4 regions of the Pseudomonas sp. PvP027 genome follow, and region 1 is predicted to be linked to each of the others. Evidence: predicted binding sites of a transcription regulator. Region 1 holds the regulator's gene; each other region holds the start of a gene.
What was found. Region 1 encodes FliA, which starts transcription of late flagellar genes. Its sites were predicted from a motif close to CTAAAGTTTNNNNNNNNNNNGCCGNTAA; they were not measured.
Positions count from the first base shown of each region.

Region 2: the regulator FliA is predicted to act here: its motif matches at 1,342-1,369, upstream of JOE33_RS03010 (methyl-accepting chemotaxis protein).
Region 3: the regulator FliA is predicted to act here: its motif matches at 1,783-1,810, upstream of JOE33_RS02985 (methyl-accepting chemotaxis protein).
Region 4: the regulator FliA is predicted to act here: its motif matches at 2,303-2,330, upstream of JOE33_RS18375 (methyl-accepting chemotaxis protein).

Region 1 is NZ_JAFIBK010000001.1:5,164,668-5,168,795, reverse strand. Features, by position in the region: gene JOE33_RS22515 (protein phosphatase CheZ) at 1-489, opposite strand, end outside; gene JOE33_RS22510 (chemotaxis response regulator CheY) at 509-883, opposite strand; gene fliA (RNA polymerase sigma factor FliA) at 1,140-1,880, opposite strand; gene fleN (flagellar synthesis regulator FleN) at 1,877-2,710, opposite strand; gene flhF (flagellar biosynthesis protein FlhF) at 2,826-4,128, opposite strand, start outside.
Region 2 is NZ_JAFIBK010000001.1:792,215-796,342, reverse strand. Features, by position in the region: gene JOE33_RS03015 (methyl-accepting chemotaxis protein) at 1-1,248, shown strand, start outside; gene JOE33_RS03010 (methyl-accepting chemotaxis protein) at 1,410-3,206, shown strand; gene JOE33_RS03005 (DUF6482 family protein) at 3,385-3,696, shown strand; gene JOE33_RS03000 (RidA family protein) at 3,704-4,105, opposite strand.
Region 3 is NZ_JAFIBK010000001.1:786,738-790,865, reverse strand. Features, by position in the region: gene JOE33_RS02995 (DNA topoisomerase III) at 1-668, opposite strand, end outside; gene JOE33_RS02990 (HDOD domain-containing protein) at 839-1,666, opposite strand; gene JOE33_RS02985 (methyl-accepting chemotaxis protein) at 2,000-3,889, shown strand.
Region 4 is NZ_JAFIBK010000001.1:4,255,295-4,259,422, forward strand. Features, by position in the region: gene JOE33_RS18370 (GAF domain-containing protein) at 1-210, opposite strand, end outside; gene JOE33_RS18375 (methyl-accepting chemotaxis protein) at 621-2,246, opposite strand; gene JOE33_RS18380 (proline iminopeptidase-family hydrolase) at 2,473-3,432, opposite strand; partial or broken gene JOE33_RS18385 (LuxR family transcriptional regulator) at 3,528-3,611, opposite strand; partial or broken gene JOE33_RS18390 (ABC transporter substrate-binding protein) at 3,620-3,744, shown strand; gene nhaA (Na+/H+ antiporter NhaA) at 3,910-4,128, shown strand, end outside.

The sequences.
Region 1 (4,128 bases):
TGCGGAAACCTGATGGGTCTCCTTTTCGGTACGCGTCAAAAAACCATCGACCCGCTTGGCCAGCTCGCGGAACTCTTCGGCACCGATTTCGCGGCGCATGAAACGTCCCCAGTCGTCGCTCAACGCCTTGGCGTCGGAACTCAGGCCGTTCATGACCGGCGTGCTTTCCTCCACCAGGTCCATGGTGCGGTTGGCCGCATTCTCGGTCAGCCTCACCACATACGACAGGCGTTCGGTAGCATCCGTGATCTGCGACACCTCCTCGGCCTGAGGCATGTGCGGATCAATGTGAAAGTTCACGATTGCACTGTGCAGCTCACGAGTCAGCTTGCCCACTTCCTGATAAAGGCCGCGGTCGCGTGTCTGGTTGAGTTCGTGGATCAGTTGCACAGCGTCGCCGAAACGACCTTTTTCAAGGCTGGTGACAAGTTCCTGCGCGTGTCTCTTTAAGGTCGACTCAAAGTCGGCCATCGAATCATTGTTATCCATAGCGCCCTCGCGGCTTGCATCAGCTATTGACGCGTTCAAAGATCTTGTCGATCTTGTCTTTCAGGGCTTGGGCGGTGAATGGCTTGACTACATAACCGTTCACCCCGGCCTGGGCAGCTTCAATGATCTGCTCACGCTTGGCTTCGGCAGTGACCATCAGCACGGGAAGGCTCTTGAGGCGTTCGTCCTTGCGGACTTCGCGCAGCAGATCGATACCGGACATGCCAGGCATGTTCCAGTCCGTCACCAGAAAGTCAAAGGCACCGCTCTGCAGCATCGGCAATGCGGTCAGACCATCATCCGCTTCCGATGTGTTGGTAAACCCCAGATCACGCAAAAGGTTCTTGATGATCCGCCGCATCGTTGAGAAGTCATCAACGATGAGGATTTTCATGTTCTTGTCCAATTCGACCTCCAAGCAGTCTTTAACGCGTTCAGCACCTGAACACGCTGTTCACTCAATACTGGCACAGCACACCCCCGGCTGTACGAAACGACGACGGGCTTGGCACAACAACAGGCAAGGACCTGAGAAACAAGCCCATCAAGGCAATGCCTGACAGGCTTCCGACGGGTCCATCCTGTTACCACGTAACGCTCTGCACAGCCGGCTTGCAGTCAACGCGCGGCCATAGACCGCACGTTGCCTGTCAACGCGCTCGCCACTCCCCCAAACGCCCTCGCAAACGAGCTGCGCACTGGCTGTGTAACTGACTGACCCGAGATTCGCTGACCCCAAGAACCTCTCCGATTTCCTTGAGGTTCAGCTCTTCGTCGTAGTACAGCGCCAACACCAGACGCTCGCGCTCTGGCAGATTGGCAATTGCATCGGCCAACGCAGCCTGGAAGCGCTCGTCTTCCAGGTCGCGCGACGGCTCAAGCGAACCGCTTGCGCCATCCTCGTGCAGCCCTTCATGATCGCCGTCCTGCAGCAGGTCGTCGAAACTGAAGAGGCGGCTGCCCAAGGTGTCATTCAAAATCCCGTAGTAATCATCGAGACTCAACTGGAGTTCGGCCGCAACCTCGTGATCTTTAGCGTCACGGCCGGTTTTAGCTTCAATTGCCCGAATTGCGTCACTGACCATGCGCGTATTGCGGTGTACCGAGCGTGGCGCCCAGTCACCCTTGCGCACTTCATCGAGCATCGCACCACGGATGCGAATACCGGCATAGGTCTCGAAACTCGCGCCCTTGGTGGAATCATACTTGGTGGAGACTTCAAGCAGGCCGATCATACCGGCCTGGATCAGATCCTCGACCTGTACGCTGGCCGGCAGGCGCGCCAGCAGATGATAAGCGATACGCTTGACCAAAGGCGCATAGCGCTCGATCAACTCGTATTGCGAATTACGGGACGCCTTGCTGTACATCTGGTAGCCGCTCGCAGTCATTGCACAGGCCCTGCACTGGTCTGGTGAACGAGTCGCTCAACGAAGAACTCGAGATGACCCCGCGGGTTGGCTGGCAACGGCCAGGTATCAACCTTCTGGGCAATGGCCTTGAAGGCCAGTGCACATTTGGAACGCGGGAATGCTTCGTAAACGGCGCGCTGTTTCTGTACCGCCTTGCGTACGCATTCGTCGTACGGCACGGCACCTACATACTGAAGCGCAACATCGAGAAAACGATCCGTCACTTTGGTCAGCTTGGCGAACAGGTTGCGCCCTTCCTGCGGGCTCTGTGCCATGTTGGCCAGCACCCGGAAGCGGTTCATGCCGTAGTCGCGATTGAGCAGTTTGATCAGGGCGTAGGCATCGGTGATCGACGTGGGCTCGTCGCACACTACCAGCAGCACTTCCTGAGCGGCGCGCACGAAGCTGACCACCGACTCGCCGATACCGGCGGCCGTATCGATCACCAGCACATCGAGGTTGTCGCCAATCTCGCTGAACGCCTGGATCAGGCCGGCATGCTGGGCGGGCGAAAGATGCACCATGCTCTGGGTGCCGGAAGCAGCGGGTACGATTCGAACCCCGCCCGGCCCCTGCAGCAGCACGTCGCGCAACTCACAACGCCCCTCGATGACATCGGCAAGTGTGCGTTTGGGCGTCAGCCCAAGCAGCACGTCGACATTGGCCAGACCCAGATCGGCGTCCAGCAGCATGACGCGACGGCCAAGCTCGGCGAGGGCCAGTGAAAGGTTCACTGACACGTTAGTCTTACCGACGCCACCTTTGCCACCGGTCACAGCGATAACCTGTACGGGATGCATGCTGCCCATGTTATTTCTTTACCTTGTCTTGCGTAGACCGAAACCACATCGAGGGCTGCACATGCGCAAATGAACACTGCATGGCAGACCGTTGACGCAGGGACATTCCAATAATATCCATCACTTAACCCACTCTCTTGCCAGGGGTGTGATAGAGGTCAGCAAACATATCAGCCATTGCTTCTTCGCTAGGCTCGTCCTGCATCTGCACACTCACAGCGCGGCTTACCAACTGATGACGACGCGGAGTATGCAGGTCATCAGGAATGCGTGGTCCGTCCGTGAGGTAGGCCACAGGTAGTTCGTGACTGATCGCCAGGCTCAGGACTTCACCAAGGCTGGCAGTTTCATCAAGCTTGGTCAGAATGCATCCGGCCAGGCCACAACGCTTGTAACTGTGATACGCGGCCGTCAGCACCTGCTTCTGGCTGGTGGTTGCCAGTACCAGATAGTTGCGCGACTTGATGCCGCGACCGGCGAGGCTTTCCAGCTGCATGCGCAGCGCAGGATCACTGGCCTGCAGCCCGGCGGTATCAATCAGCACCACGCGCTTGCGCAGCAGCGGTTCCAGCGCCTGAACCAGAGACTGGCCGGGATCGACATGGGTGACCGGAACGTTGAGGATGCGCCCAAGGGTCTTGAGCTGCTCCTGCGCGCCGATACGGAAACTGTCCATGCTGACCAGTGCGATATTCTGCGGACCGTACTTCAACACGTAACGTGCTGCCAGTTTGGCCAGGGTGGTGGTCTTGCCCATGCCGGCAGGACCGACCATCGCAATCACACCGCCCTCTTCCAGCGGCTCGACTTCCGGTACGGCGATCATGCGTGCCAGGTGCGCCAGCAGCATGCGCCAGGCCTGACGAGGCTCGTCAATCTCCGGAATCATCGACAACAAGTCGCGTGACAGCGGGCCGGACAGGCCGACACGCTGCAGACGACGCCACAGGTTGGCCTGCTGCGGACGAGTGCCCTGCAACTGGTTCCACGCCAGCGAGCCGAGCTGGACTTCCAGCAGCTCACGCAGGCCATTCAATTCGGAGCGCATCGAGTCATAGGCGCGCTGGCCAACGGCAGGCTCGGCGGCCTGCGGCGGTGCGTAAGCAAATGGACGCGGCGGCTCTTCGAGTGTCGGTTCGATGTGCGTATCGGCAGGGTTGACCGGCTTGCCGGAAAACAGCTGCAGGTTGATCGATGCGTCGCTGTCGCTGCGATTGTTCAATTCGGCCTGGGCGGAGACGATGCGCGACTGGGTCTTGCGCAGCTCGTCTTCCAGTTCCATGTTCGGCACACGCGGTGCCAGGGCGGACAGCTTGTAATCCAGAGCAGCAGTCAGCTCTACGCCACCAGCAATGCGCCGGTTACCGATGATGGCCGCTTCCGCGCCCAGCTCATCACGAACCAGCTTCATGGCTTGACGCATATCG
Region 2 (4,128 bases), 4.4 Mb from region 1:
ATCAGCGCGGGCGAGCGGATCGTCGGGCTGGCCATCGATAGCCCGGACCGCGCGCAGCAAGAGCTGGGTACTTTCTCCAACGCCTTCACGCAGTTGGAAGGGCAGATGTCGACCTTGAGCGAACTGATCGAGGGGCACTCAAAAGCCAGCGGCGAACGCACCCGTCAGGCCACTAGCAGTGCCAATGTGACCTTGGCGGTCGTGCTTTTGATCAGTATTTTGCTGCTGCTGGTCCAGGGTCACTGGGTGACGCGCAGCATCATGATCCCGCTCGCGTCCGCCAGCCGTATTGCCGATGGTATTGCCCATGGCAACCTCCGCGACCCTATCGACGAGCCCCGTGGTCGTGACGAAGCCAGCATGTTGATTCGCAGCCTGGCGATCATGCAGCGTGACCTGCGCAGCATGATCGAAGTGGTGCGCAGCAACGCCAATGACGTCAGTGGCATGAGCCGTCAGCTCAGCAGTGGCTGCCATGAAGTGGCCGACAGCAGCCGGCAACAGAGTTCTGCTGCCGGCACCATGTCGGCGGCGACCAGCGAGATGACCGCAAGCATTGAAGAAATCACCCGGCATGCCGGGCAAGCCCTGGAAATGGCCGGTCAGGCCGAATCCCTGGCCAAGAACGGCGGTCGGGTGATCCATCAGGTGGTTAGTGATATGGACAGCATCGCCCGTTCGGCGCAGCAGTCGGCTCAGGTGATCCGCACGCTGGACAAGGACTCGGAAGGAATCTTCAATATTATCCAGGTCATCAAGGGCATTGCCGACCAGACCAACCTGCTGGCGCTCAACGCTGCCATCGAGGCTGCCCGTGCTGGCGAGCAGGGCCGGGGTTTTGCCGTGGTGGCCGACGAAGTGCGCAGCCTGGCGGGGCGCACCAGTGCTTCCACTCAGGAAATCACCGCCATGGTCGCGCGCATTCAGCAGAGCACCCGCGAGGCGGTTACCAGCATGGAAGCCGGTGTGGCTCAGGTCGACAAGGGCATGGCGGTCACCGCCGAAGTGGAACGTGCGATCAGCGATATCCTGGATGCCACATTGAGCACCACGCAATTGGTCAACGACATCACCCGCACCATTGGCGAGCAAAGCCTGGCCAGCAATGAAATCGCCCATCAGGTAGAAATGATTGCCAGCATGTCCGAGGGCAACAGCCGGGTAATCGTCCAGACCGCCAGTACCACCGATGAACTGTCGGTGATGGCCGGGCAGCTTTCACAATCGGTTGATCGTTTTCAGCTGTGATATCAAATTGCCCAACTCTGCAGTACTCTGCGGCGCGAAAAGCGCCGTGAGCTGTGTGGCTGAAGTTTTTCGCCTGCGCTGAAGGCGAACGCATTAAAGCTTTGGTAGCGACAGACGTTAACCATCGCACGAGAATCACCCTTGTACTCAGGAGCAGCAAAATGCAGACGTTAAAGGCTTTGTATGAGTCAGTTGAAAAGCAGTTTTTCAACACGCTGACCAAGAAGCTATCAAGCCTTTTCCTGCTGGTCCTGGTCAGCGCCCTGCTGTATTGGGTGGCGCTGAACATCCGTTCCGACATCATGCTGCAGTTGCGCGGTACGCAAACGGACCCTGTCGCGCTGGGCGTGATCCAGAGCCAGCTTGATCTGCTGAGCAACGCGATTCTGCTGAGCACGCTGTTTACGTTGGTCATGGTCAGCTTCATGGTCTGGTATTTCCGCCACCTGATCGTGCGTCCAGTGATGTCCATGACCCGTGCGCTCGAGGAGGTCGCCAGCGGTGAGGGTGATTTGTCGAGGGATCTGCCGCTGCTCACCCATGATGAAATTCGCGGGCTGGCCAGTACCTGCAATCTGTTTCTGGCCAAACAGCGCGAGATCATCAGCAGCATTCAGGGGCTGACTGTACAGATCGCCGTCGAGTCGGCGCGTTCGCTGAAGAACATCAGTGATTCCAGCGACAGCGCGACCGATCAGGCACGCTTCGCCAGAGAGGTGATGGACCAGAGCAACATGGCGGTGGGCAGCATCGAAGACGTCTCGCAACAGACGCAGGGCATTTCCAGCACCACTGCGCAGAACCTGAACATGGCGCGCGACTCTTACGCCGAATTGCTGGAAGTGACTGGAAACATCAGCCAGATATCCAGCAGTCTCAATGAGTTCGGTGGGCTGGTCTCCGGCTTGAATGAGCGCTCGTCAAGCATCAAGTCGATCGTCGGCCTGATTCAGCAAATTTCCTCGCAAACCAATCTGCTGGCGCTCAACGCGGCCATCGAAGCGGCGCGGGCGGGGGAGAGTGGTCGAGGTTTTGCGGTGGTGGCCGACGAAGTGCGCACGCTGGCGCAAAACGTCAGTAAAGCCACTGACGACATCTCGCGCAACATCGACGCCATGCTTCAGGAAGTCAGCTCCACACACGAACAGACCATTCAGATCAGCCACAGCGCCCGCGAAACCCAGCTGGTGGTAGAACGTGCGTCCGGCCATTTCGAGAGCATGATCGGCGATTTCGAGTCGACCAACGACAAGCTCGCCGACATCGCTGCGCACATTCAGCAGTTCGCTTCCACAAACACGGGGATCAATGAGCGAGTAACGCGGATCTATGCCGATAGCCAGGCCATCGACCAGCGCATGCAGCACTCCGCGACCGCCACCCGGGATCTGTCCAGTGTGGCCGAGCAGGTGCAGGCGCTGCTCGGGCGATTTGTGCTTGGGCATGGCGAGCTGGATGCGGCGATTACTCGCGCCAGTCAGTGCCGTGACATTCTGCAAGTACGCCTGGCCGAGCTGCACAAGCAGGGCGTCAATCTGTTCGATCAGAGTTACAAGCTGATTCCCGGCACAGATCCGAAACAATACACCACCGGCTACACCGAGCGTTTTGCGCAAATCTGCCAGGACGAATGCGACAAGCTGACCAAGGGCACACGCGGCGGCAAGGTCACCTTCATCGTCGACAGCAAAGGTTATTGCCCGGTCAACAACAGTTGGGTATCGCAAAAACCTACCGGCAACCGCGAAGTCGATCTGCCGGTGTGCCGCAACAAACGTATGTTCTCTGATCCGATCGGCCTGCGCGCTGCGGGCAACAAACAGCGTTTTCTGTTGCAGACTTATTTGCGCGATACCGGAGAGATTATGACCGAAATCGATGTGCCGTTCTTTTTCGAGGGGCGCCACTGGGGCAACTTGCGGATGGGCTTCGACGCAGCACTGCTGTTGGGCAAATAAGCGAGGGCGCGACGTGCGCGCCCGTTGTTCGATGCCGACCCACAGTGACATCGCTCAATGTGTTTCATGCACTGACGACAGGCGTGTTCAGGCTGGCCTGAACCGAAACGACTGAACGTTTGCGCCAATAAAAGCTCCATTTTCAAGCGGCGCTGATTTCCAGAACGCCACCGGAGGTGTGACTTTGAAAATTCAAGACCTGACCAAGCATGTAAAGGATCAAGCGGTTCGTGAACTCGATCTGATATCCATGGAAGGCGGTTCCTACGTACTGCACGCGAAGCTCGACGGCCAGTCTGTGCCAGTGGAGGATTCGAGCGGAAAAACCCTGCACGTTGCCTCGGTGGAAGAGGCGCGCAAGGTGCTGTCTTCAGTGTCTGACGTAAAGCTGTTCATGACCCAGGCTGTGGCGCATGACGAAATGGTCGGTCTGGACGATGTCCGTGCACAGGCTTCGCGGCAAGAGATACCCTTGCGCTCCAGCCTGTAACCGCCGATCAGGCGTTGCTGCGCCTGACCGCAACGCACTTGATTTCGAGCAGCAACCCAGGGTGTGCCAGTTCGGCCACGCCGATACAGGTCCAGGCGCACTGGCCACGCGGGAATATGCGGTTTTTCACCTCACGAAACACCGCCATATGCTCGCTCATGGCGACGTGATAAGTGGTCATGTCGACGATGTCGTCGAAGGTGCAGCCGCCCTCGGCGAGCACCGTGCGCAGATTTTCCCAGCAGGCGATGAATTGCGTTTCCGGGTTGAGAATGACTTCCATATCCCGCGTACGTCCCACCTGGCCCGCGCAGTACAGGGTATCCCCAACCCTGACCGCAGGTGCATAGCCTGCACGGTCCATGATCGACTGCATGGTGGGCGGAATGATGAGCTCTCGGTCTGACATGTTGTAACACCTGTTCGTAACGC
Region 3 (4,128 bases), 4.4 Mb from region 1:
AGCAGCCTGACGTCGATAGCCCAGTAGGGCGCCGGGACGAAGTTGGCGATGCTGCGATCACGGTCCACCACCAGTCGCAGGGTCGGGGTTTGTACCCGGCCGACTGGTAACACGCCCTGATAGCCGGATTGTCGACCCAGCAGGGTGAACAGACGGCTCATGTTCATGCCGATCAGCCAGTCGGCGCGTGATCGGCCCAGTGCCGAGTGATACAGGCTGAACGTATCGGCACCGGGTTTGAGCGCCGCCAGCGCCTTGCGGATCGAGGCGTCGTCCAGTGCCGACAACCACAGGCGCTGAATCGGCCCGCGATAGCGACAGTGCTCGATCAGTTCGCGGGCGATCATTTCGCCTTCACGGTCGGCGTCGGTGGCGATCACCAGTTCCCGGGCTTCACCCAGCAGCCGCTTGACTGCCTTGAACTGGCTGGCGGTTCTGGGCTTGACGAGCATCTTCCATTTTTCCGGCACGATGGGCAGGTCTTCCAGTACCCAGCGTTTGTAGCGTGCATCGTAGGCATCGGGCGGGGCGGTTTCCAGCAGGTGGCCAATGCACCAGGTCACTGTCGCATCGGCACCCACCCAGCAGCCGTCGCCACGCCGGGTGGCGCCGAGCGCAGCCGCAATATCTTTGGCCTGGGAAGGTTTTTCGCAGAGAAACAGCCGCATGACTACCGTCGTCGATTACCGGTGCAAGGGCTGCAAGGATGAACGCTGAATGCGTGGCGGGCAAGTTTTATCTGTATGGATATACAGATAAACACGCTGTGCGACTCCTGAAATGGACCGCTTGACGCCATGCCCGCTTGCGTTGGTCAGGCTGAAGAGTTGCCGATGGCTCAGCTCAACAATTCGGAAAATGCCTTGTCGGCTTCAAGCACTGCCGGCAACCCGGCAAACAGCGCGTCCAGATCAATGCCCTCCATCAGCGGCCCGCCTGAGGCCTGCTGCGCCTGAGGCGTCGCGCCGCCGTGGGCCTCCAGCGCATCCGAAATGGTGATGGCCTGAGCAACGATCTTTGGCAGCGGTGCGTCAGCCGGTGCCTTCAGCGGCGTTGCCTGATAGGCGATAGCCTGTTGAATGACCTTGGGCAGATGCCAGCGACTGGCCAGTTCTGCACCGACTTCCGGGTAGCTGAAACCCAGTTGCAGGGTTTCGCCGGCTGCACGTCCTGGTGTCCCGGCCTTGGCGGCGTTGTTCAGGCGTTCGGCGACATCGGGCGCACCGGTCTGGATCAGCAACTCACCGATGTTATGCATCACCCCGCAGGTAAAGGCAATTTCAGGATCGACGCCCGTCTGTTTCGCCAGCATCCGGCAGATGCCGGCCACTTGAAAGCTTTTCAGCCAGAACCCCTTGAGATCAAAGCTCGGCCCGGCCTTGAACGCACCGGTCACTGCCGAGGCCATCACCAGCGTACGCAGCGTATTGAAACCCAGACGCATGGCTGCGTCTTCGATGCTTGAGGATTCCCTCGAGCCGCGAAAGCGTGCCGAGTTGGCCAGGCGCAATACCTTGGCCGCAATCACCGGGTCTTTTTCTATATTGCGGGCAATGCTTTCCAGGTTGGAAGAGGGATTGTCAAATTGCAGCATCAAGTCCTGAGCCACTTTGGGAATACTCGGGAGGCTATGCAAACCGTCAAAAAGTTGCTCGATACTTGGCATGGCGTGGCCATCCTGTGCAGTGCGGGGGATGATTTCAACCATAGCCAGTTTTTCCTGTTCTGCACGCTTGAGTGTCGATTATGGGAAAGACGTCTCGACCCCCGACGAAAAAAATAATCAAGGACTCGCGGATCGCGCCGATATGGCGATACAAGCGTCTCTATAAAGTTTCGATGCTCTTGCCTGTCCGTTGATTGACGCCGTGGCAGAGGTCTCGGCTCCGGCCGCTGAGCGGCCTGTGGGTTGTAACGTGAAATAGACGGCACCGTTGTGAAGTTTGATTGGCGATCCAGAGATCGTCCTTATTGGTTTTTTGCCGTGGAAGTCACCGCTATGAAGAGTCTGGGGTTCAGCAAGAAAATCCTTCTTGCCGCTGCATTGATTGTGGTTGTCGCGTTCAGCGTGTTCATTGTCGTCAATGACTATCGCCAGCGTCAGTCACTCAAATCCAGCGTCAAGTCAGAGTTGCAACAACTGGGTACGCTCACCACGCAGAATATTCAGACCTGGCTGGAAAGCCGCATGCAATTGCTGCAGTCGATGTCGCAGCAAATCGCCGCGGATGGCAAGGAACTGCCACAGTTGCAGCGCGCCATCGGCCTGCCTGCCTACAGCGACAGTTTTCAGTTGAGCTACTTTGGCAGCACCGAGGGCGTCATGTTCTCGGTACCATCGGCCAATCGCCCCGCTGATTATGATCCGCGTGCGCGTGGCTGGTACAAGGCGGCACAGAATGCGCCCGGCACCATCGTGACCGAACCCTACATCGCGGCCTCTTCCGGCAAGCTGGTCATGACCATGGCCACACCGGTCAAGTTCCAGAATCAGTTCGTGGGCGTGGCCGGTGCTGATATCGCTCTGGACAACGTCACCAAGATCATCAACTCGCTGAACTTCGATGGCCATGGCTATGCATTTCTGGTCAGTGCCGACGGCAAGATCCTGGTGCACCCGGACAGCAAACTGGTGCTCAAGAACATCAGTGAAGCCTACCCGACCAACACGCCGAAAATTGCCACCGGGGTGACTGAAATCGACTCCGGTAAAAAGCCGGAGATCATTTCCTTCACGCCTGTTCAAGGTGTTTCGACGGCCAACTGGTACGTGGCACTGGTACTTGAGCAGGACTCGGCCTACGCCATGTTGGCCGAGTTCCGTGCTTCGGCCATCACGGCGATGGTGGTTGTGGTGGTGGTAATCATCCTGCTGCTGGGTCTGTTGATTCGGGTGTTGATGCAACCCTTGCATCAGATGGGCCGTGCGATGCGTGATATCGCTGACGGCGAGGGCGATCTGACCAAGCGTCTGGCCATCACTTCGCAAGATGAATTCGGCGAACTGGCCGAGTCGTTCAACCGTTTCGTCGAGCGCATTCACGCCTCGATCCGTGAAGTGGCCTCGACTGCCGCGCAATTGGGCGAGGTTGCCACCCGGGTGGTCAAGGTCTCCAACGCGTCCATGGGCAACTCCGACCAGCAGGCCAACCGCACCGAAAGCGTGGCCGCGGCGATCAACGAATTGGGCGCCGCAGCCCAGGAAATAGCCCAGAATGCGGCGCGCACCTCGCAGCAGTCGAGCGATGCGAGCGGCCTGGCCAGCGACGGTCAGAACGTCGTGCAGCAGACTATCAAGGCGATGAACGAGCTGTCCGGGAAGATCAGCGAGTCGTGCGTGAACATTGAAAGCCTGAATGGCAAGACCGCCAACATCGGGCAGATTCTGGAAGTGATCACCAGTATTTCCCAGCAGACCAACCTGCTGGCGCTCAACGCGGCCATCGAAGCGGCGCGTGCCGGTGAAGCGGGGCGCGGGTTCGCGGTAGTGGCCGACGAGGTGCGCAACCTGGCGCATCGCACCCAGGATTCTGCCCAGCAAGTGCAGACCATGATCGAAGAGCTGCAGGTCGGCGCTCGCGACGCAGTGACCAACATGACCGAGAGCCAGCGTCAGAGCGAGGACAGCGTCGGCATCGCCAACCTGGCCGGCGAGCGTCTGAGCAGCGTGACCCGCCGTATCGAAGAGATCAACGGCATGAACCAGTCGGTCGCGGCGGCAACCGAGGAGCAGACCTCGGTGGTCGAATCGATCAATGTCGACATCACTCACATCAACACCCTCAATCAGTTGGGCGTCGACAACCTGCGCCAGACCCTGGATGCCTGCAATTCGCTGGAAGAGCAGGCTGCGCGCCTGCAGCAACTGGTAGGCAGCTTCAGGATCTGATCCTGCTGCCTCTGCGCCGCTCCGCAGTACTGGGAGCGGCTGCCTGGCTTCTTTCAGTTCTGACGCTTCCGTGTGGCGATACAGCGGATGACGCTCCCACCGCTGTCCGATGCCACACCATTGGCGACAAACTGTTATCACTTGGTCACTCGCGGTTCATGAGGCTGCAACAACACAGGTCCAGTTTGGTTGACAACCAAATGCGACCTGTCCCGGGTCGTGCACAGACCGAGAAGCCT
Region 4 (4,128 bases), 910 kb from region 1:
GAACGTGGTCTCCAGCTTGAGCTGATGACCGGCTTCCAGCCCGAACTGAATTTCGTCGTAAACAGCGCATGCGGTCCAGCTGGCCTCGGTGACTTTGGCAATGGCTGCAAATCTCAGCCCAGTCAGCCGGGTTACCAGCCTTAACAGACTGGAAGTCGCCTCGATTTCACTGATGACTGCCAGCTCTGCGGAAGTCAGGTTGTTGTTCAAAATTTGTCACCCTGGTCATAAAAAGCACTGATGCGGCCTTGGCAGTACGCCGGGCGCTGCCGATCCCGTGCAGGAAGTGATCGTGTCATACCTGATCGTGGCTTACATGAAATATTTTGTTGTTCGCTGCCAACTATCGAATGAGTTTAATTCCCCTGTCAACGTTGCTGGCTTTTTCAAATAGTCCGGGCTCGTCAATGGGTCTTTACGGATCCGGTTTCAACTAGTGAAGGCAATACGTCTGAAAGGCTGTCAGCAGAGACGCGCGGCCTTCAGGTTTTGAAAGGAAGTGGCTGTAGGGGGAGGGACCGTTATCGTTTTTGTGTCGAACGTTACTGACTCTATAAAAAGAAGGGCAGCAGACGAATCTGCTGCCCTTCTGTCATGCCCGGTCGGCGTAGCTGCCTGGATTACGTCTTGAAGCGCAGCACCAGATCATTCAGGTTGACCGCCAGCTGCGAGAGTTCAGTACTGGCGATCAGCGTCTGCCGGGTGCCTTCACTGCTCTGCACGGCCAGGTCACGAATGCTGACCAGGCTTCTGTCGACATCACGCGCTACATGCGCCTGTTGTTCGGAGGCAGCCGCGATCTGCAAGTTACGGTTATTGATCTCGAGTACCGAGTCGTTGATCTGGCGCAGCGACTCCCCGGCGTCTTCTGCGGTCTTGCGCGTGTTGTGAACTTCCTCAGTGCTCTTCTGCATTGACTCGACGGTGGCAGAGGAGCCGGCCTGAATCGCTGAGATCATCTGTTCGACTTCTTGCGTGGACGTCTGTGTGCGATGCGCCAGAGCCCGTACTTCATCGGCTACCACAGCGAAGCCGCGACCCTGTTCGCCGGCACGCGCGGCTTCGATGGCTGCATTGAGTGCCAGCAGGTTGGTCTGTTCGGCAATGCCGCGAATCACGCCCAGCACTTTGCTGATGTCCTGAGCCTGACCGGCCAGCGCAGTCACTTGCGCGGAGGAGCCCTCGACCAGGCCTGTCAGGTTCTGCATGGCCGTCAGGGTTTCGTTGACGCGCTGGTTACCCAGGTCGGCTGAAAGGCTCGACTGTTGGGCGGCCTGCGAGGTCGAGGTAGCATTACGAGCGACCTCTTCTACGGCAGCACTCATTTCGTTTACCGCGGTAGCGGCCTGCTCGATTTCGCTGTTCTGCTGCTGCAATGTGCGGTCGGCACTTTCGGTGATCGACGTCATCTCGACGGCGGCAGTGCTCAGTTGCGCGGAAGCGCCGGAAATTTCGTGAATGGTGGTACGCAGGTTGCCCGACATGGTGTTGAGGGCCGTCATCAAGCGTGATGCTTCATCGCTGCCGCTAACGCTCAATTGCCGGGTCAGGTCACCGGCGGCGATGTCTTCCGCCAGTTTCAGCGAGACGCTGATCGGGTCGACAATGCTGCGTGTCAGGGCAATCGCGAGTACCACGGTAAGCAGGAACGCTGCGATAAGCACAATCATCAACACGTTGACGCTGTGGTCGTAGACTGTAGTGGCATCTTTCCCGGAGACGACCGCCTCTTCAGCATTGTGCCCACGTAGCACAGTGAGTTTTTCCTGATAGGCAGCGGCTTTTTGGGCCTGCTCTCCGTTGGCGAGGGAGACCGCTCTGTCGTGATCAGCGCTGTCCAGTGCGACGACCTGTTTCAAGCCATCAATGTAGACGCCCATCTTGTTATTGGCTTCTTCGAATTGCGCCCGGTCGGCTTCGCCCGACAGCAGGTGTTTTTGATAGAAGTCGCTGTTGGCACGCAGCGCCTCGATCGCTTCCCGAACCTTGGCTTCTGCGGTGGCGTGTACGGTCGGATCGTTGCTGGCAAGCATCCTGATGCTTTCCAGACGGGCGTGAAGCAGGGCGATCTGAATGTCGTCGACGACCTGAATGCTGGGCAGTGAGTTTTCTTCTATGTTCTGCTCGGCTACGCGCAGGTGGCCGATCTGTACGTAGGAGAAGGCCCCCAGACCGATCAACAACAAGGTAATGACGCCAAAACACAGGGAGGCCCTGCGTGAAATGCTTAACGATCTGAGGTTCATGGTTGCCTCCAGCGGCAAAACAGGCGGAAGGCAAATACGTTCCTCCCAATGACTGTTTTTCTGCTGAAAACGAGAGAGCTTTAACAAAATGGTCATGAAGGTTATTTCATAATAGCCTCGTGCCATTATTTGCTGTAAGGCAGCCGTATGACCTGAAAAAGTTCCAATAAATTGTGAATGATATTAACCGTTAGTCGGGTGAATGTTATTAAAGTATTCGCTCTAATTACGTGATGCCCAAGATGCGGAGCCATGTCTTATCGTTAAGTTGCGGACGTTTTAAACGTGCGCCCACCGTGTCCATAAAACCTGCGATGCACCCCATGCACGCCATTCGTTCTTCTACATGTGGCATGTGACTGGACTCTTCGAAGACAGACCAAATGATGTTGGGGACGTGATCCACATAGGGCTTCACGACGAGCGGTGTGGCTTCGTCATACTTCCCTGAAATCAGCAAGGTCGGAACGTTGATGAGCTTCAGGCGATCAATGATGGTCCAGTTCTTCAGCGTACCGATGACGTGAAACCCGGTAGAGCCATTCATGGCGTGGTACACAGTCGGATCGGCGTCAATCGCGTCGAAGGTACGTTTCACCTCATAGGGCCAGGGTGTGATGCGGCAGACATGACGGTCATAGAATACCCGCGAGGCTTTCAGGTATTCCGGATCTTTCAATGTTTTCGCCTCTTCGTGCTTGAGCAACACAGCCTGCACATCAAGGGGCAGATCCTCGCGCAGCCGGTTGGCCTCGCTTACCCAAGTGAGCATGTCTGCGGGGGAGTTGGCGATGATCAGTGCTTTCAGTCCTTTGGGCTGACGCACGGCATGCTCCGAAGCCAGCATGCCGCCCCACGACTGGCCCAGCAAGGCGTAGTTGTTTTTGATGCCCAGATGCTCAAGCAGGTTAGCCAGCTCACTCAGGAACAGTTTGACCGTCCAGAAGCCGCGACCCTTGTGGGGCAGTCGAGTCGACTGCCCGTTACCCAACTGGTCGTAATGGATAACGGCCCGGCCGGTGCTGGCGATGTCCTTGAACGAATCGACGTAATCGTGCGTACAGCCGGGGCCGCCGTGCAGGATGACCAATGGTGTGCCGGGACCGTGCAGGTCGCCGGTGATGCGATACCACGTCTGATAGTCGCCAAAGGGTGCAAAACCTTCCTTGATCGTCATATCTGCCATGTCGCCGGTCCCTGCTGGATAGTTTGGGGGCACCATAGCGCGACGTCTTGCGTCTCATAACTATGGAAAGTGATAGGTTTTGGCCAATAATCCGGTCAGTGGTCGAGTAAGCGGTAGTGAACGTAACGCACCACCGCCTGCACACGGTTTTTGGCCTCCAGCGTCTGCATGGCTGCTGATCAACCACGAGGCGGACGTCAACTGGACCGACTTCTACTACAGCCCCTACATCGGCGTGTCGCGCAAGGACATCGAGCACTTAGGGATGAACCCGCTGGGCCGATTAGGCTCGAAGAAGCGGTCAGGAAGTGACATGAACCAGGCGCTTGCCTGAACGCCAGGCGCTCTTCAGCGTTCTTTTCCGGCGCGCAGTCGGCCGGGAAACGCTAATTTGTATCCTCAGGTTTATCGGGACTTTGACAGGTTCTGCGGATGGTAAAATTGCGGCCTTTTTGCGCTGTACCCTGCGGAGCTGTCATGCATAAACCCACCCCCCGTACCGAATCCCCGAACGCGCTGGCGTTCATCACGCGTTTCTTCGCTGCCGAATCCGCTGGCGGGCTGGTGTTGATGGCAGCTGCTCTGGCGGCCTTGATCGTAGCCAACTCACCGCTTGCCGACAGCTACTTCGCAGCGCTGCACGCAGTGTTCGCCGGGTTGTCGGTTTCGCACTGGATCAATGACGGTCTGATGGCG